DNA from 4 places in the Mesorhizobium sp. M1A.F.Ca.ET.072.01.1.1 genome. Region 1 is predicted to be linked to each of the others. Evidence: predicted binding sites of a transcription regulator. Region 1 holds the regulator's gene; each other region holds the start of a gene.

Region 1 (4,967 bases):
TCTCGGAAGAAGCACTGAAGCGGGCATGTTTGCGCGGACTTTCGCGCGGTGGGCGTTCATGTAGCATAGGAGGTCTGGGGCGCAAGGGGCAGACCCGATGGCTGGACGTGGCCGGGGTGCGGAGGAGGGCGAGGAGACGACGGCTGGCGTGAGCGAGCGCCTGCTGTTTGCCGCCACCGTGCCTGCCGAGGCTGTACCGGTTTTGGTTCCAGTGCCGCGTCCGGCCGCCGAAATTTTGCCGCCGGACGGCGATGCTTCGCTACAAGCTCGTCCGCCGGCAGCCATCGACTTAATCCGCAGGCGGTTCCGCCGTGCCTCGTTTTCCGCGTTTCGCCGGGGTGTGGCCGAGGCAGCCTCCACCGAGCTCGACCGCGGCATCGGCTTCCTGCTGGTGCCGGTGTTCCTGGCCGCCGGCGTGATACTCTATTATTCCTTGAGCGCCGAGCCGGATCTTTACCGACCGCTGGCGGCGGTGGCGCTGATGGCTCTATGCGCGGCCGTTTCGCGTCCCTGGCTGAAGACACACCTGGTCTTTATGGCGGCTCTGTTTTGCGCGCTGGGCTTCGTCGCCGCGAAGGTCGAGACCTGGCGCGCCGCAACACCGATGCTCGGCTCCGAAATCCAGACGCGGCTGACAGGCCGCGTCGCCGTCGCCGAGGAAATGGCCAATGGCCGCGTCAGGCTGACCATCGATCTCGTCTCGACAGCGCATCCAAAGCTGCGCTACGCGCCGGATCGCGTCAGGCTCTCGGCACGCAGGATCCCGGCCGGCATGAAGGCCGGATCGCTGGTTACGGGTTACGCACGGCTCCTGCCGCCGACCGGGCCGGTCCGTCCCGAAAGCTATGATTTTTCCTTCGACAGCTATTTTTCCGGCATCGGCGGCAGCGGATTTTTCCTCGGCGACCCGAAAGTCATTTCGCCAACGGACCCGATCGCTCAGACGAGCATCGCCTCGGCCATCGAGAACGCGCGCGAAAACATTGCCGACCACATCAGAAGCACCGTCGGCGGACCCGAAGGCGAAATTGCCGCCGCACTGATCGTCGGCGTGCGCGCCGGCATTCCGGAGGACATCAACGAGGCGATGCGGCGGACCGGCATCTATCACATCATCTCGATTTCGGGCCTGCACATGGCGCTGGTCGCCGGCACGGTCATGCTTCTGCTGCGCGGCGCCTTTGCGCTGTTCCCGGATTTTTCGTCACGCCGGCCGGTGAAGAAACATGCCGCGGCAATCGCGCTTATGTCGATCGCCGCCTATCTCGTCATCTCCGGCGTGGTGGTCGCCGCCGAGCGAAGCTTCATCATGCTGGCCGTCATGCTGATCGCCGTGCTTTTTGACCGCGCCGCGCTGACGATGCGCAACTTGGCGATCTCGGCCATCGCCGTCATTCTGGTGTCGCCGCATGAAGTGGTTGGCCCGAGCTTTCAGATGTCGTTCGCGGCAACCGCCGCTCTTGTCGGCGCCTATGCCGGCTGGTCCGACTACCGCGCCGGCAAGGTGAGAGCGCCGCCGGCAAAGCGTTCGTTCCTGCGGTTCATGTCGCATAAACTGGCAGTCGGAGCAGGTGGCGCCGCAATGACGTCGATCATTGCCGGAAGTGCCACAGCGCTGTTTGCCATCTGGCATTTCCAGCGCGTCTCGCCGCTCAGCCTGCTGGCCAATCTCGCGATCATGCCGATCGTCACGGTCGTGATGTTTCTCGCCGTCGCCAGCGCGGTCATGATGCCGTTCGGCTTCGACGGGCCCTTCCTCTATTTGATGGGCAAGGGCCTGACGGCGATGATCGCGATCTCGGCGTGGCTTTCGGAGTGGTCGCCGGTCGATGCCGTGGGCCTGATCTCGATCCATTCGGTGCTGCTGGCGACGATCGCGCTCGTCATCGCCACGATGGCGACTACCTGGCTGAGGCTGGCCGCAATTCCTTTGGCAGTCGCGGCCGTCATGATCATCCCGCAGGTGCGCACGCCGGACCTGCTGATCTCGGAGGACGCGCATCTGGTGGCGATGCCGATCGGCGGCGGCGAACTCGCCGTCAATCGTGCCCGCTCCAACGAGTTCACCACCGATAACTGGAAACGCGCGCTCAAGGCCGAAACGATCGTGCCGCCGGAGACATTCGCCAAGGGCACGCTGGACATAGCCGATCCCGTCGACTTGCCGCCTGGATCGCCCTTTTACTGCACGGGCGATCTCTGCATTGGCCGGCATCCATCGGGCGCGATCGTCGCGCTCGCCGAGAACCGCGAAGCTTCCCGACCTGCCTGCGACTTTGCAGACCTCATCGTCATCAACGACGCCACGGCCTACAATCCCTGCCGCGATCCACGTATCCTCGTCGTCACCAAGCGGCAGCTCGCGCGCGACGGCAGTGCCGCCGTCTTCTTCGATCCGCAATCGGCGACGGCGCGAGCATCCATTCAATACGCCGTCGAAAAACCGTACCGCCCTTGGCACGAACAGCGGCGCTACTCGCGTGAGGCGAGGGGGTTAGCGCCTTACAAGAAGCCCGAGAAGCCGGAAGCCAAGCCGCAGCCCCCTCAGTAGCGGCGGATGAGCCCCACCAGCTTGCCTTGAACCTTGACGCGATCGGGACCAAAGATGCGGGTCTCATAGGCCGGATTGGCAGCCTCGAGCGCGATGGAGGCGCCCTTGCGGCGGAAGCGCTTCAGCGTCGCCTCCTCGTCGTCGACCAGCGCCACGACGATCTCCCCGGGGCTCGCAGTGCTGGCGTTGCGGATGATGACCGTATCACCATCGAAGATGCCGGCCTCGATCATCGAGTCGCCTTTGACCTCGAGCGCGTAGTGCTCGCCGCCCGCGATCATGTCCGGCGGCACTGTGATCGAATGCGTCTGGTGCTGGATGGCGTCGATCGGCACGCCGGCGGCAATGCGACCCATCACCGGGATGGAGACGGCTGAAACGGCGTCGTCGTCATTGCTGGGCGTCGGCGTGCGGGCGGGCGCCGCCGGTTTGATCTGGCGGCCGAGATTGCCTTGGCCACCCTGGATGACGCTCGGCGAGAATTTCTTCGCCGCATTGAGGCCGGGCGCGATCGAGTCAGGCAGGCGCAACACTTCGAGGGCACGCGCCCGGTTCGGCAGCCGGCGAATGAAACCGCGCTCCTCCAGCGCCGTGATCAGGCGGTGGATGCCCGATTTCGAGGCAAGGTCGAGCGCTTCCTTCATCTCGTCGAAAGACGGCGGAATGCCACTTTCCTTGAGCCGTTCATGGATGAACATCAGCAGTTCATGTTGTTTGCGCGTCAGCATGGCGGCCCCCATGGGTTCTGAAACCAGAATCGAAAAACAAACCCAGAACAAACACTATCTGTTCCAGTTGTGTTCCGCAACCGTTTAAAGTTTAGTGAATGTGTTGACGTTTTGTTCAGCGTAACATCAGAACGCTGCACTCCTCGCCGGCTTCAGCCGCCGGTGCGAAGGGTGGGCGCACGATCAGGCCATTGGCATCGGCGAGCAACCTCAACATCGAGGAATCCTGGATGCCGAACGGTGTTGCGATCAACGCCCCCGCATCTTCGCGGACCACGGCGCGCACATAGTCCTGCCTGAGATCGTTGGCGTGCATTGCGACGCCTAACCGGGCCGTGCGGATTTCCTGCCGGCAGGACCGGCCGCCCAGCCGCGCCAGAAGCGGCTTCAGGAACAGCTGCGAGCAGACCAGGCTTGCGACCGGATTGCCGGGCAGGCCGATGCAGCGAATGTCGCCGAGCCGGCCAAACATCAGCGGCTTGCCGGGACGCATGGCGATCTTCCAGAAGTCAAGCTGCATGCCTTCGCCGGTCAGCACGTCATGGATCAAGTCGTGGTCGCCGACGGAGGCGCCGCCAAGCGTGACGATGACGTCGGCGCCGGCCTTGACCGCCTTCTTGACCAGGGCCGCAATCGCGTCCTTGCGGTCGGCGGCGATGCCGAGGTCGAGCGCGCGCGCGCCGACCGACTGGGCCGTAGCTGTGACGCCATAGGCATTCGACGAGATGATCTGGTCGGGGCCGAGCGCGCTGCCCGGCGGCAGCAATTCGTCGCCGGTGGCGATGATGGCGAGCAGCGGCTGCCGCACCACGTTGAGACTCGGATGGTTGGCCGATGCCGCCAGCGAAAGCGCCGCCGGATCGAGCTGGCGGCCTTTTTCGAGGAGCAGGTCGCCCTCGCAGAAGTCGAGGCCGCGGCGACGGACGTTTCGTCCCTCCGCGGTCGGCTCGGTCACTTCGATGCCGCCGCCGCCGAGATCGCGGACATTCTCCTGGATAACGATGGTATCGGCGCCTTCGGGGAGCGGCGCGCCGGTGAAGATGCGCACGGCCTCGCCCTTGCCGACAGAGCCGGTGAAGCCACGCCCGGCGGGGGCCATGCCGATCACGGAGAGCCGGGCCGGCGCCGAGGCTACGTCGGCGGCCCGTACGGCGTAGCCGTCCATCGCCGACGCATTGAAGGGCGGCTGGGTGCGCAGAGCCACCACGGGGTCGGCCAGGACCCGGCCGGCCGCGTCGGCCAGCGGCACGCTTTCGCCTGGCAGCGCGGTCGCGCCGTCCAACAGGCGTTGGAGCGCCTCGGCGACCGGAAGCAAAGCCATGCTAAGGACCTGCCTTGTAGTCGCCCGACTTGCCGCCGGTCTTCTCGACCAGCCTGATGCCGGAAATTGCCATGGCGCGGTCCGCTGCCTTGGCCATGTCGTAGATGGTGAGGCAGGCAACCGACGCCGCGGTCAGCGCCTCCATTTCGACCCCGGTCTTGCCGGTAACCCTGGCAAGCGCGGTGACCCTCAGGCCGGGAAGCGCGTGATCGGGCTCGATCTCGACGGCAACCTTGGTCAGAAGGAGGGGATGGCAAAGCGGGATGAGCTCATGCGTCTTCTTGGCCGCCATGATGCCGGCGAGGCGCGCCGTGCCAAGCACGTCGCCTTTCTTGGCGTCGCCGGCCAGGATCATCTCCAGCGTTTC
Region 2 (4,967 bases), on a different contig from region 1:
CTTTCGTTTGCGAATGCGGAGCGGATACTCTCCCATGCTGAGAAGTTTGGCTCTAGCCTTCTTTCCTTTTCCACACTCATGCCCTTCCACAAAAGATCGATGGCTTTGCCCGATAGGCTCTGGCCGACTTTTCGAGCGGCTTGCTCAATTTCGCGCTTTAGGGGTTCTGGTACGTTTCTGATTAGCATATCGCTCAAGGCTAAGCCTCCAATTTGATATCATGATATCATGGTTAGACGATTTGCTCAATCATACCCAGCACGGGTTTGCGCGGCGCTTAAAGACTCTTCGGTAACCAAGTTCGAATGCTTTCCTCATATGATTCGGGCCTCTTGCCCCTTCGGAGCCATTCATATGAAGACTCGTCAAAAGACATTGGGGCGTGTCGTACGCCAGGTTCAAATCGCTCGATGAGGAATCTACGAAGGGCGAGTTGTCCAAACGACGTGAGCGAGCATTCGCTGTCTACCTCACGCCGCTTTTTGCAGTGGCATTAGTCGTGGTTTAATATTCTCGCCAAAGTCTCGCGCGCTTGCGTTTGAATTGGCTTCCAAAGCCATCGAAGTCGGGAAAGACTGGATCCTGCGTGGAATGCTCGAATGAGGTTCAGCCCGCCATCTTGCCCGGCGCCTTGTCCTTGGCGAGCTTCTTGAATTTCCTGACCACCATGTCGCGCTTCAGCTTCGAGATGTGGTCGATGAACAGCACGCCGTTAAGATGGTCGATCTCGTGCTGCAGGCAGGTCGCCATCAGGCCTTCGGCCTGCATCTCCTGCAGCTTGCCGTCGCGGTCGAGATATTTCACCCGCACCGCTGCGGGACGCTCGACCTCGGCATAGTAGTCAGGGATCGACAGGCAGCCTTCCTCATAGACCGAGCGCTCGTCGGAGCTTTCGAGGATTTCCGGATTGATGAAGACATGCGGCGCCGGCGGCTCGCCTTCCTTGGCGAGGTCGATGACCAGCAAACGCCGCGGCTCGCCGACCTGGATCGCCGCCAGCCCGATTCCCGGCGCGTCATACATGGTTTCCAGCATGTCGTCGGTGAGCTTGCGCAAGTCACCGTCGACGCGCTCGACCGGTTTGGAAACCTGGCGCAGGATCGGATCGGGAAGGATGATGAGCGGCTTGATCGACATGGCGTCTCACCTAAGACGTCGATGGAAAAGCGTCAACCGGGGCGGCTTTGACTTGTTCACGTTTTGATCTGTGCCAGCAGAGCGAATCGGCTATGCTGCCCAAATGAACGACATGACCTCGATCCTTTCGCAACCCGTCGCGCGGCTCGGCGCCACCACAATCAGGCTCGGCGAGGCGCTTGGCTTCGGAGCGCTGCTGCTGCTGGCGCTGTTCCTGGCGCTCGTCATCGCGTTGTGGCGCGCGGGAAAGGCGCGCGCGGCAGCGGCGGCAGAAGCGGCCGACCATGCCCGCGACACCGAGGCCAGGATGGCGGACATTCTTCAGGCGCAGGCCGAGATGCAGGGTCGCATGGGCGCGATCGCCGAAGTGTTCGGCGCCAGGCAGGCCGAGCTCACCCAATCGCTCGGACAGCGGCTCGACGCCATGACCGGCCGCCTTGGCCAGACCATGGCTGAGCAGACCAAGTCGACGCATGAGAGCCTGGCCAAGCTGCAGGAGCGGCTGGCGGTGATCGACACGGCGCAGGGCAACATCCAATCTTTAGCCGGACAGGTCGTGCAGCTGCAGGCGATCCTCTCCAACAAGCAGACTCGCGGCGCCTTCGGCCAGTCGCGCATGGAAACAATCATTGCCGACGGCCTGCCGCACGGCGCGTACGAGTTCCAGGCGAGCCTTTCCAACGGCAGCCGGCCCGACTGCCTGGTGCGGATGCCGAACGGCGCGCCGATGCTCGCCATCGACGCCAAGTTTCCGCTGGAGGCCTGGAATGCCATTCGTGCCGCCGAAGCCGCCGACTTGCAGAAGGCGGCGGCGCAGGCGTTCCGGCGCGACATCGAGGTGCATATCCGCGACATCGCGGAAAAATACCTGATCCAGGGCGAGACGCAGGACACCGCCTTCATGTTCGTGCCCTCGGAATCGGTGTTCGCCGAGATTCACGAGAATTTCGAGCCCGTGGTGCAGAAGGCGCACCGCGCCCGCGTCGTCATCGTCTCGCCGTCATTGCTGATGCTGTCGATCCAGGTCATCCAGGCAATCCTGAAGGACGCGCGCATGCGCGAGCAGGCGCATCTGATCCAGGGCGAGGTCATCCGCCTGATGGAGGATGTGGCGCGAGTCGACGAGCGCGTGCGCCGGTTGCAGACGCATTTCGGCCAGGCGGCCAGGGATATCGACGACATCCTCGTCTCGACGACGAAGGTCACCAAACGCGGGCAGAAGATCGAGGCGCTGGAGTTCGCCGAGGGCGAACCCGAACCGCCACGCGGTCCTGCCAAGGTGGAGGCGGGCGCGCGCGTGGCCGATTCCAAGACGGGTCAGCTCAGGCTGCGCGTCGTCGAAGGCGACGACTGAGCTGCCGTAACTCCGTTACTGCTCCTCGATGGTCGTGATGCCTTCGATTTCCGGCAGCCAGTGCAACGCCGAGCGGTGCCAGACCTGTCTTTTCGGCACCAGTTGGTCGCGCTGGCGCGCTGTACCCACCCTAATGCCGTAGATTTTCGGACCATCGCCAACCGACGTCGCATAGAGATGCGATCCGCATTCGCCGCAAAACCCCTGCGCGCGCTTGGCGCCGCTGGATCCGGTCTTGATGTAGACCTTCGGCGTGCCCTTGGTGATCCGGTAATCCTCTTCTGGCGCGCCCACCGTCACGCGAAAGGCCGTTCCCGTCAGTTGCTGGCAATCGGTGCAATGGCAGATCGAGGTCTTTTCGGGATCGACCTCCGCTTCGTAGGTGATGGCGCCGCAATGACACCCGCCGTCGATTCTCATTCGGCATGCTCCCAAAAGATTGCTTCGCTCAAATCTAATCCTCTTCGAAGGCCCCGGCGATAGCCTTACGCCTGCGCTCCCATGTGCCAGTCGCCTGCGGCTTGACGAACAGCCTGGTGATTTCGGGCATGTCGCTTTTCAGTCGCGCCTCCAGGCGTTCAACGCAGGCTTCGATCTCAGGCGCCGTGAGATGATCCTCGAATTCGATGCTTAGGCCTGCGACGATCTCCTCCGGGCCGATATGGACGCTCAGTATGCCGTTCGCCCGCTGCACGGCCGGGTCTTCCTGAGCGATCGCCAGAACCTTGCGCTGCACCTCGGGCGAAGCGGGCTCACCGATGAGCAGACCCTTGCTCTCGCGCGCCAAGAAGATGGCGGTGGCGCCCAGGATGACGGCGATGCCGATCGAGCCGGCGCCGTCGAGCTCGGGGATACCCAGGAGCTCGGCAGACAGGATGCCGACGAAGGCGACGACGAGGCCGAGCAGCGCGGCGCTGTCCTCGAACAGCACCGTGTAGATGCTGGGATCCTTGCTCATCCGGACCGCCTCGAACCAACCCAGCCTTCCCTTCTGTCCCCGGAACTCCTTCAGCGCCACCAGCCAGGAACTGCCTTCGAACAGAAAAGAAAGACCAAGCACGATGTAGTTGACCTTGGCGTTGACGATCGGCTCGGGCGCCATGATGTGGATCACGCCCTCATAGAAGGAAACGCCCGCGCCCAGCGCGAAAACCAGAAGGGCTACGATAAAGCTCCAGAAATAGAGTTCGCGTCCGTGTCCGAGCGGATGCGTGCGGTCGGGCGGGCGCGCGGCACGGCGCATGCCGTAAAGCAGAAGCGCGCCATTGCCGGTGTCGACCAGCGAATGCACGCCCTCCGACAGCATGGCTGAAGAGCCTGTGAAGGACGCTGCGGCGAATTTGGTCAGGGCGATCGCAACATTGCCGGCGAGCGCGGCGTAGATCACTCTTTTCGAGCCGCTATGCCCTGCCATGCGCTTCCGATCCTCTTCCAAGTGGGAGCTCAGCGGCCGCCGCCCAAAGCTCCACCGACAATGCGCCAGCCGCTCCGAGGTTCAGATGCCCCTATGCATTTCTGTTGCCTGATCGATCCCGAGGTCGCGGGATCAAGGGAAAACGGTTGACATAGCGCAAGCCGGCTTTCGAAGCTGCAAGCGGCCTCTTGCGGTCGGGCGCTTCTCTTGTTTCACTTGTGCTGCCCACAAATCGGAGGAGCGAATCATGGCGAAAGGTGCGATGAAGGCGGGCAAGGAACCCCGCAAGCCGAAAAAGGACGCCAAGAAACCGGCCGCGGCCCCGGCTCCGAAGGCGCCGCCGGTCAAGGCGATGCGCATCAAGGAGAAGTAGGCCGTCAGCGCGGCCGATCCGTCTCGATGCGGATTTGAACCGGCGGCATGCCGAATGCTGCCGGTGTTTTGTTGATCGGGGGACAGAACTCACTATATCGGTACCGCGAGGACGACCTCGCTTCCCCGAAACCCGGCCGGGACGACCCGCCACGTCAAACGTCGAGCATTCGATGCTCGATCGATGGAGCGTTCGCGATGTCCTGGATCTTCCTTTTCTTCGCTGGCCTGTTCGAGATCGGCTGGGCGATCGGCCTCAAATATACCGATGGTTTCTCGAAGCCGCTGCCGACCGTGCTCACAATCGTCTCGATGATCGTCAGCCTTGGCCTGCTCGGGCTTGCGTTGAAGACATTGCCCGTCGGCACGGCCTATGCGGTGTGGACCGGCATCGGCACTGTCGGCACGGCCTTGCTCGGCATCTGGCTGCTCGGCGAGCCGGCGACCGCGGTGCGGCTTGCCTGCATCGGCCTGATCGTCTGCGGCATCGTCGGGCTGAAGCTCGTCGCCTGATGCAGCACGAACGCGTTCAGGGCCGCTCCTGGCGACCCTGATTCATTTTTCGAACGAACTCGAACCTAGCGGGCCGAGAAGCCAGGAGGCGTGCGACCGACGCGCGCCTTGCGGGCGGCGTAGCGCGCATCGCGCTTGGCCTTGCGTTCGGCCTCCTCGGCGAGCAGGCGGGCGATG
Region 3 (3,833 bases), on a different contig from region 1:
AGCGGGCACCCGTCAATGTCCACGCTTGGTGAGCTTATATTGGCACAACTCCTTCAAGCGCAACGTTTCTCAGGGGAAATGCGCGACTCATCAGCTGCTGCTCCGGTACAGACGCCTCTGATTGCTTGTGGCCTACTGCGGAAGGGCCAAGCCAAGGTCGGAGTATATCGGCGCGAGTTCCTCATCGGTCAGTAAACCGGGCGAGGTGGCTATGCTCGGGAAATTACCCACCACGAAGTAGAGCAACAAGATTGAGGGCAAAGCGAATAGGGTCTGGTCTTCTAGTCGACCCTTGATGCGCTCCATGACGAAATCCTTAGTGTTCAGCCAAAGGAGGATGTCTTCGATTGAGTTCTCGCCGGCCAGTGGCAGGTACGCCTCGGTCAGCTCGCCGTCGAGAGTGGTGACAGTCGCTTCTACGCCGATCTGGTCTCTGTAGTACACGGACAAGGCGTCGATCAGTGCTTTGACGCTCTTGACCGATGCGTCGATGAGGCTTCCGACTTGGCGGAAGTAGTCGTCAGTCGCTTCGATCAACGCCATCGCCTTTGCCGCAGCCCGCATCATCTCAGGCGTCGATTTGACGCTCGGCTTGTAGATTGTGTCGTGGGTGACTTCGCTGAAAGCATGCTGCAGCAGCGTGCGGACCTGGATCTCGCACGGAATGTCCAGCGGCATAGGAACGCCCTCGAAGACGATCCCCGCCTTTGCCCGAACCACATAGTGGACCGACTGATATCCGAACTCCCAAGGCTTGCGGGCTCGCTCCTCGGCGAAGTCCCGGGCCTTTTCCCAGAACCAGTATTTGTCACCGAATTCGGTGATTGCCTTCTCGACGATGGGTATTTCGTCTGAGGTGAGCACGACGAACCGGATTCCCACCTTGTCCTCGATATCGTCATACGGGCTTGCATAGCCCTTGCCGCGATAGAGTGCCTTCTGGATAAGCGACTTGTTCTCCTTCAGCCTGTGCTTAACCGGAAGGCGCAGGAACAGATCCGGCGCCTCCACCTGGGTCGAGAGCCCGTCGATGACCGCGTGGACGATGAACCTGCCCCAGGCATCGTAGTACTGCTTCTCCGCCTCCCAGCGCCGCAGGATCTCGAGCTCGGTCGTCATAGCTGTTCGGTGACTGGCCTGCGGACCGTGATCCTGGTCCAACTTGCACCCTCGCTATCGGAAACATCGCTTGGCGGGACATCCTCGATTGTCACGGTGCCATTGCGTATCGCGTCCGGGGACGCCGAGAACTCGATGTCTGGACCAAACTTGTACTTCCGGCGCCGCAGCCTACCACCCATCTCGCTAATGTCCCGAACCACGGCTCTATCAGTCGGGAATTTCTTGGCTTCGAGGAACCTGTTGAATGGGTCGCGCAATTCGGGTGGCAGATACGTGTCGCCGAACTGTTGCGAGGTGAAGGTGGGGGCCTGATCTACCTTAACAAACGCGAACAGCGCGTCGCCCAGGTCCCTTCGGAGGTCTCGGTCGTTTACTGATGTGCGAACGAATTCCTTCGTGAGGTCGAAGAACTTCGCGGTTTCGTATTTCCCGCTTTCAGGAAAGGCGCAGCCGAGAAAACCGTCGTAGAAATATACGGCCGCGTTCTCCCTGCGGGCGGCGGTGATGTTGCTGTCAAATACGAAGCATCGCCAACTTGTGCTCGCCGTGACGGCGACATCTTCAGAGATGAACAGAGCAAGCTTGTAAAGTCTGGTGGCTGGCGTAAGAAAGATGTTCTCGAGAAATTCGGTTACCACTTTTGCAGCAGCGAGCCGGCGTTGAAAGCCGGACTGCATCTCCGCTTTAATCACGCCTAAGAAAGGCTTTCCGTCACCTCCGACTTTTCCATCGAAGACCAGAAGCATTCCGCCGGGAATCCCTCGTGATTTCTGTGCGTCAGCGAGGGCATCGGCCATGTGATTGGAGATGTTTGGAAAATCGGAGTCGGGTGCGAGCACAAGACGTCGAGCAGTTCCAACCACGCTCGCGTCATTGGTCTTCACTATCTGCATCTCTATGCTTTTGGACTGCGCGGAGAGCGCGTCAGTGATACGCATCCCAAAATGACTGATCGCCTTGGCATCCAGTATCTCGAGCTCCTTGCCGTAGGATGGCGGCACTAAATTGGGCCCGTCTTTCCTCTGGAATACCTCATGCATAACGACTCGGCCAATAGAAAGATTCTCTACAAGCAAAACTCAATCCCCTTCGAAAATATCGAAGAATGTTATTCTGAGCAGGTTAAAGAAGGATAGCAGAACAAAGAGCGAACACAACGCCTCCGTCCTGAATTTCTGACGGGGAATCGTAGGGAGGTCCGCCATGATCGGCGCTGAACTGCGGCGTCGACACCTGTCGGACCCGCGGACTGAAAGTCAGAAACGCAGCCCAAGCCTTTGGCTTAGGTTTGAAGCAATGCAAGCGTGATCGGGCTGTCGCTAGTGGCTCTTGGCCAAACGCACACCAGGGCCTCCGCCGTTCTCTGGGATGAATTCGATCCCAGCAGCTTCAAGAGTTGTTCGGAGCGACGCCACGGTAGAACCCTTGAGCTGCTCGCCTCGTTCAAAGCGGGCGACAGTATCTGGTGATACGCGTGCGTTGCGCGCTAAATCTCTTGTTCCCCACCCAAGTGCCACACGCGCCATTTTACATTGGACTGCATTCATTTTCGTAACATTGATACGATTTTCGTTGATCCGCAGTCCCGACCGAGCTATCGTATCCCTGATACGATTATAGCCTAGTGCGGCTGCTGATGGTGTTGAGACCACCTCCAGCAGCCTGACCACAACCAAAGCTTTAGGGAGCTCGGATCATGGCTGATTCCGACCATAGCACGACTTTGTCTTCCGTCACCCGGCGGCTGCTGATGACGCAGATTGTTGCCATGGGTGCTTTGTGGCCATTTGGCGCACGGGCGCGCGAGAATATTTCGGTTAAGGGTCGGCAGGGCGATCCAGTTCTCCGCTTGTGTGCGAAATGGCACGAGGTTCACCGCTCGACCTTGGCGCTATGCCGGCAACAACAGCAGTTGGAGACATATCTCGTCGAAGCGGTTGGCTTTCCCTGTGCTAAGATGCAACTTCGCGACGGTGGGGAAAGGACGGTCCATTCCGTCGAAAGTCTCGACAAACTCTATTCTTCTGAAAACGAAGTGGCATGGGGCAGGGCGCTTGCAGATCTAGCCGCGCATCAGGCGCGCTGGGACGCTGCTGATGTCGAGATCGGCTTTTCGAGAACAGATGAATTAATACAGCGATCCGAGGCGGCGGAACAGGCGCTGCTGGATGACCTACCTCTGTCTCCGGCACGCTCGGTTGAAGGTGTGTTGGCTAAGCTTTTGGTTATCCTGCACTACGGTGAACATTGGGAGAATCCAGACGATTTCCCATGGCGTCATATCCGGTCGATGCTCGATGACCTTGCCCGCTGCCATGACATCGACCCGGCAAGCATTGTCAACGCCAACGAGCAATGAGGACGCGCTAGTGCCGCCCCAAACCGGGCGATACCTGTCCCGAGCGTGTCACGCGGCGACGTTTGCGGCTAAGCTTCAGATTCAGTGTTCAGAGCGCAAGTCACCCCGCGATGGTGGAGTGACTTACCGGCTGCTGCGATCTGGCCGCTCACCAAAAAATCGATCCCGAGTCACATCGCATTTGGCTTGGCCCCCTTGCTTTGGTTGCTCGGGGATAGGGCACGTGAGCCCGCTGAAATCGAGGTTGTACGTGTCACGCTGGGCATTCCGCAAATTGTCATGACGGTCGGCCCGATCACGTGAAAGCGCGAGAGTGTTGCAAATTTTGTGAGTTTTGAAACAGCAGCAGGCC
Region 4 (4,967 bases), on a different contig from region 1:
TGACGCCGACCACCACGCTCGCCTTGTTGTCCTCGCCGGCACCGATAAAGACGACCACGCCGGAGCCCAGCGTCTTCTTACCGGCATCCGCAAGCGGCTTCAGGTCCTTCGGCGCGACACCGCTGACCGCTTTGCCGAGGAAGCCGACACCCGCAACTGTCTCGTTGGTGGCCGGAGCATCGGCAACGGCCGCGCCGCCGCCAAGGGCCAGTTTCTTGCGCGCCTCGGTGAGCTCTTTCTCGAGTTTCTTGCGCTCCTCGAGCAAAGTCTCGACACGCGCCGGAACGTCGGCCGGCGAGATCCTCAAGGTCGCCGCGGCTGCCTTCAGGCGCTTGTCCTGCTCGTCGAGATGCCTGCGCGCCGCCTCGCCGGTCAGCGCCTCGATGCGGCGCACGCCGGCGGCGACCGCGCTGTCCGACAGGATGCGCACAAGGCCGATATCGCCGGTCGACCTGACATGCGTGCCGCCGCAGAGCTCGACCGAATAGGGACGGTTGGCCTTGGCGCCGTGCAGGCCGGTGCCCATCGAAACGACGCGCACCTCGTCGCCGTATTTCTCGCCGAACAGCGCCATCGCGCCCTCGGCAATAGCATCGTCCACCGACATCAGCCGCGTCGTCACCGGACTGTTCTGCACAACGATCTCGTTGGCCATGCGCTCGACATCCTCGATCTCCTCGGCCGAGATCGGCTTGTTGTGCGAGATGTCGAAGCGGAGGCGATCAGGCGCGACCAGCGAACCCTTCTGCGCGACATGGGTGCCCAGCACCTCACGCAGCGCCTCGTGGATGAGATGCGTCGCGGAGTGATTGGCGCGCAGCTTCGAACGGCGCGCGTGATCGACCTTTAGCTCCACGGCAGCGCCGGTCTTGATCGTACCGCGCGTCACCTTGCCCAAATGCACGAAGAGCCCGTCGGCCTTCTTTTGCGTGTCGGTGACCTCGATCGAGAAGCCGTCGCCGGACATCATGCCGGTATCGCCCATCTGGCCACCGGATTCGCCATAGAACGGCGTCTGGTTGACGACGACGGCAACCGCGTCGCCCTGCCCGGCGCTGTCGACGATCTTGCCATCCTTGACCAAGGCCTGGATCAGGCCTTCCGCCTCTTCCGTCTCGTAACCGAGGAAATCGGTGGCGCCGGTCTGCTCGCGCACCGGGAACCAGACCGTCTCGGTCGCCGCTTCGCCCGACCCCGCCCAGTGCGCGCGCGCTTCCGCCTTCTGCCGCTCCATCGCAGCGGTGAAGCCGGCAAGATCGACCGAGATGTCGCGTTGGCGCAGCGCATCCTGCGTCAGGTCGAGCGGGAAGCCATAGGTGTCGTAGAGTTTGAAGGCCGTCTCGCCATCCAGCATGTCGCCGGCGTGCAGCTGTTCCGTCGCCTCCGAAAGCAGGCCGAGACCGCGGACCAGCGTCTTGCGGAAGCGCGTCTCCTCGAGCTTCAGCGTCTCTGTGATCAGCGCTTCGCCACGCACCAGTTCCGGATAGGCCTGGCCCATCTCGCGCACCAGCGCGGGCACCAGCTTCCACATCAGCGGCTCCTTGGCGCCGAGCAGCTGCGCGTGGCGCATGGCGCGACGCATGATGCGACGCAGCACATAGCCGCGGCCTTCATTGGAGGGCAGCACGCCGTCGGCCACCAGGAAGGATGACGAGCGCAAATGATCCGCGATCACGCGGAAGGATGCTGCGTTCTCCTGGTTGTGACCGTGCCCGAGCGCCGAGCATGCCGCATCGATCAGATGCCGGAACAGGTCGGTCTCAAAGACGCTCTCCACTCCCTGAAGGATCGAAGCCATGCGCTCCAGGCCCATACCGGTATCGATCGAGGGGCGCGGCAGGTCGATGCGCTCGTCTTTCGTCACCTGCTCATATTGCATGAACACCAGGTTCCAGAATTCGAGGAACCGGTCGCCGTCCTCCTCCGGGCTGCCGGGCGGACCGCCCCAGATATGCTCGCCGCGATCGATGAATATCTCCGAGCACGGACCACAGGGACCGGTGTCGCCCATCGCCCAGAAATTGTCAGAGGTCGGAATGCGGATGATGCGGTCGTCCGAGAAGCCGGCGATCTTCTTCCAGTAACCGGCCGCCTCGTCGTCGGTGTGATAGACGGTGACCAGAAGCTTGTCCTTCGGCAGGCCGAATTCCTTGGTGATCAGGTTCCAGGCAAGCTCGATAGCGCGCTCCTTGAAATAATCGCCGAACGAGAAATTGCCGAGCATCTCGAAGAAGGTGAGATGGCGCGCGGTGTAGCCGACATTGTCGAGATCGTTGTGCTTGCCGCCGGCGCGCACGCTCTTCTGCGCGGTCGCGGCGCGCGAATAGGACCGCTTCTCCAGGCCGGTGAACACGTTCTTGAACTGCACCATGCCGGCGTTGGTGAACATCAGCGTCGGATCGTTGCGCGGCACCAGCGGGCTGGAGGCGACGATCTCATGACCCTCCTTGCGGAAGTAGTCGAGGAATGTCGACCGGATCTCGTTCACGCCACTCATGGATACTGCCTTTTCGCGAAAACCGCCGGCCAGGCCGGCGGCAAATGGGCTTTCGTGTGTCAGAAGATAGATTGGCCTTTTAGCCGTAGCTCTTGACCCTGTCCAGAAACACGGAACCAAGGCCAATCCTCCGGCTGGGCGGCCTGTGCCCTCGCCCCCAAACGCAAACCGCCGGCACGAAGGCCGGCGGTTCGAACGCAGTACTAGGGAACTCTTTAGATAATGGATCCGGATTATGGCCGAACTCCGGCAGTGCCTACATCGCGCCAGCCTCGTCCTCGAAGCTGTCGTCACCACCGCCTTCGGAGCCGCCGTTCTCGAGGAATTTTTCGGCGATCAGCCCGGCATTCTGCCTCAGCGCCAGCTCGATCTCGCGCGCCGTGTCCGGATTGTCGCGCAGGAAAAGCTTGGCGTTCTCACGGCCCTGACCGAGACGCTGCGAATTGTAGGAAAACCAAGCGCCCGACTTCTCGACCACGCCGGCCTTGACCCCAAGATCGACGAGCTCGCCGGTCTTCGACACGCCCTCGCCATACATGATGTCGAACTCGACCACCTTGAAGGGCGGAGCCAGCTTGTTCTTCACCACCTTGACGCGGGTCTGGTTGCCGACCACTTCGTCGCGATCCTTGACCGAGCCGATGCGGCGGATGTCGAGGCGCACCGAGGCGTAGAATTTCAGCGCGTTGCCGCCGGTCGTGGTTTCCGGCGAGCCGAACATGACGCCGATCTTCATACGGATCTGGTTGATGAAGATGACCATGGTGTTGGAGCGCGAGATCGATGCCGTCAGCTTGCGCAGCGCCTGGCTCATCAGGCGGGCCTGCAGGCCGGGCAGCGCATCGCCCATCTCGCCCTCGATTTCGGCGCGCGGCGTCAGTGCCGCCACCGAATCGACCACCAGAACGTCGATGGCGCCGGAGCGCACCAGCGTGTCGCAGATCTCCAGCGCCTGCTCACCCGTGTCGGGCTGCGAGATCAGAAGGTTTTCGAGATCGACGCCGAGCTTGCGGGCATAGACCGGATCGAGCGCGTGCTCGGCATCGACGAAGGCGCAGATACCACCCTTCTTCTGGGCTTCCGCAACCGTGTGCAGCGCCAGCGTCGTCTTGCCCGAGCTTTCCGGCCCGTAGATTTCGATGATGCGGCCGCGCGGCAGCCCGCCAACGCCGAGCGCGATGTCCAGCCCGAGCGATCCCGTCGGCACGGTTTCGATCTCGACCACCTGCTCATTGGCGCCGAGCCGCATGATCGAGCCCTTGCCGAAAGCGCGCTCGATTTGCGACAGCGCCGCATCCAGAGCCTTTGATTTGTCCACTGCCTTATCCTCTACAAGCCGCAAACTATTCTGAGCCATGATACATCACCCCTTGGTCGTCAATGAAGGCCGGACAATCCGTGATCCCTGCCGGTTTGTACCTTTTTTGTTCTCATCTGGCAAGAGGCAACAAATGACTGGAAAACAAACAATATCTGGATTTGTTCTATTTTTGTCTCACTAGAGATGGCGCGAACCAGTGCTGCTGATCCAAGCGAGATCTCGTTATCCGGGCGGCCCGAATCGCGACCCGATTGCGGGGCGATGCGCGGAAACCTAGTGTGCGCACGCAAACAATCAACGAGGTCACCTCCGCGGCATGCCGACATCCCCAAATATCCTGGCGCTGGGCGGCGCCCATATCGACCGGCGCGGCCAGGTCTCGGGCCCTTACGTGCCCGCCGCATCCAATCCCGGCATCATGCGCGAGGATGTCGGCGGCGGCGTCTTCAACGCGCTGCGCAGCATTGTGAAGCGCGGCGTCTCGGCCTCGCTGCTTTCGGTGCGCGGCGGCGATGCGGCGGGTGAGACCGTCGCATCGGCGATCGACGAGGCCGGCATCGCCGACCTTTCGGCGGTGTTCCTCGACCGCACGACGCCGAGCTACACTGCGCTGATCGACAGCGAGGGGGAACTGATCGTCGGCTTTGCCGACATGGGCCTTTACGACCTCGCCTTCCCCAAGCAGATCCGCCGCGCCAAGGTGCGCGAGGCGATCGCCGAGGCAGACGCGATCCTCTGCGACGCGAACCTGCCGACGGCGGCCCTCGAGCGCCTGGTTGCGCAAGCCGGCGACAGACCGGTTTTCGCCATCGCCGTCTCGCCAGCCAAGGTGGTGCGGCTAGCGCCGCTGCTCGGCAATCTTTCGCTGCTGTTCATGAACCGCCGAGAGGCGGCGGCGCTGGCTGGTGCGGATATCTCCGGCCGCGATCTTGTCGGGGAACTCAGGCGACTGGGCTTGACGGCAGGCGTGATCACGGCTGGCAGTGCTCCGGTGCTCGGCTTCGACCAATCGGGCGTCTTCGCCATCGACCCGCCCGCCCCGCGACGAGTTGCCGACGTGACCGGCGCCGGCGACGCCCTGACCGGAGCCACGGTTGCCGCGCTGCTGCGCGGGCTCCCTTTGCGGAGGGCACTGCGCGAAGGTGTTGC

What was found. Region 1 encodes LexA, which represses DNA repair genes until DNA is damaged. Its sites were predicted from a motif close to TGTTCNNNNTGTGTTCNG; they were not measured.
Region 2: a site for LexA is predicted at 1,191-1,208, ahead of EOA32_RS11035 (DNA recombination protein RmuC). Genes of this name have one in related genera too.
Region 3: a site for LexA is predicted at 2,259-2,276, ahead of EOA32_RS17195 (nucleoid-associated protein). Genes of this name have one in related genera too.
Region 4: a site for LexA is predicted at 3,912-3,929, ahead of recA (recombinase RecA). Genes of this name have one in related genera too.

Annotation. Positions count from the first base shown of each region.
Region 1 covers NZ_RZSF01000054.1:18,451-23,417, reverse strand. The annotation lists gene EOA32_RS10810 (ComEC/Rec2 family competence protein) at 98-2,551, shown strand; gene lexA (transcriptional repressor LexA) at 2,545-3,279, opposite strand; gene glp (gephyrin-like molybdotransferase Glp) at 3,395-4,600, opposite strand; gene moaC (cyclic pyranopterin monophosphate synthase MoaC) at 4,602-4,967, opposite strand, start outside.
Region 2 covers NZ_RZSF01000056.1:1,103-6,069, reverse strand. The annotation lists gene EOA32_RS11045 (plasmid stabilization protein) at 1-188, opposite strand, end outside; gene def (peptide deformylase) at 607-1,137, opposite strand; gene EOA32_RS11035 (DNA recombination protein RmuC) at 1,241-2,491, shown strand; gene EOA32_RS11030 (GFA family protein) at 2,507-2,911, opposite strand; gene EOA32_RS11025 (cation diffusion facilitator family transporter) at 2,946-3,905, opposite strand; gene EOA32_RS40545 (hypothetical protein) at 4,153-4,278, shown strand; gene sugE (quaternary ammonium compound efflux SMR transporter SugE) at 4,476-4,790, shown strand; gene EOA32_RS11010 (DUF6481 family protein) at 4,856-4,967, opposite strand, start outside.
Region 3 covers NZ_RZSF01000113.1:7,579-11,411, forward strand. The annotation lists gene EOA32_RS17190 (RelA/SpoT domain-containing protein) at 133-1,119, opposite strand; gene EOA32_RS17195 (nucleoid-associated protein) at 1,116-2,162, opposite strand; gene EOA32_RS39905 (transcriptional regulator) at 2,442-2,669, opposite strand; gene EOA32_RS17205 (hypothetical protein) at 2,819-3,481, shown strand.
Region 4 covers NZ_RZSF01000292.1:3,388-8,354, forward strand. The annotation lists gene alaS (alanine--tRNA ligase) at 1-2,497, opposite strand, end outside; gene recA (recombinase RecA) at 2,754-3,854, opposite strand; gene EOA32_RS28960 (carbohydrate kinase family protein) at 4,135-4,967, shown strand, end outside.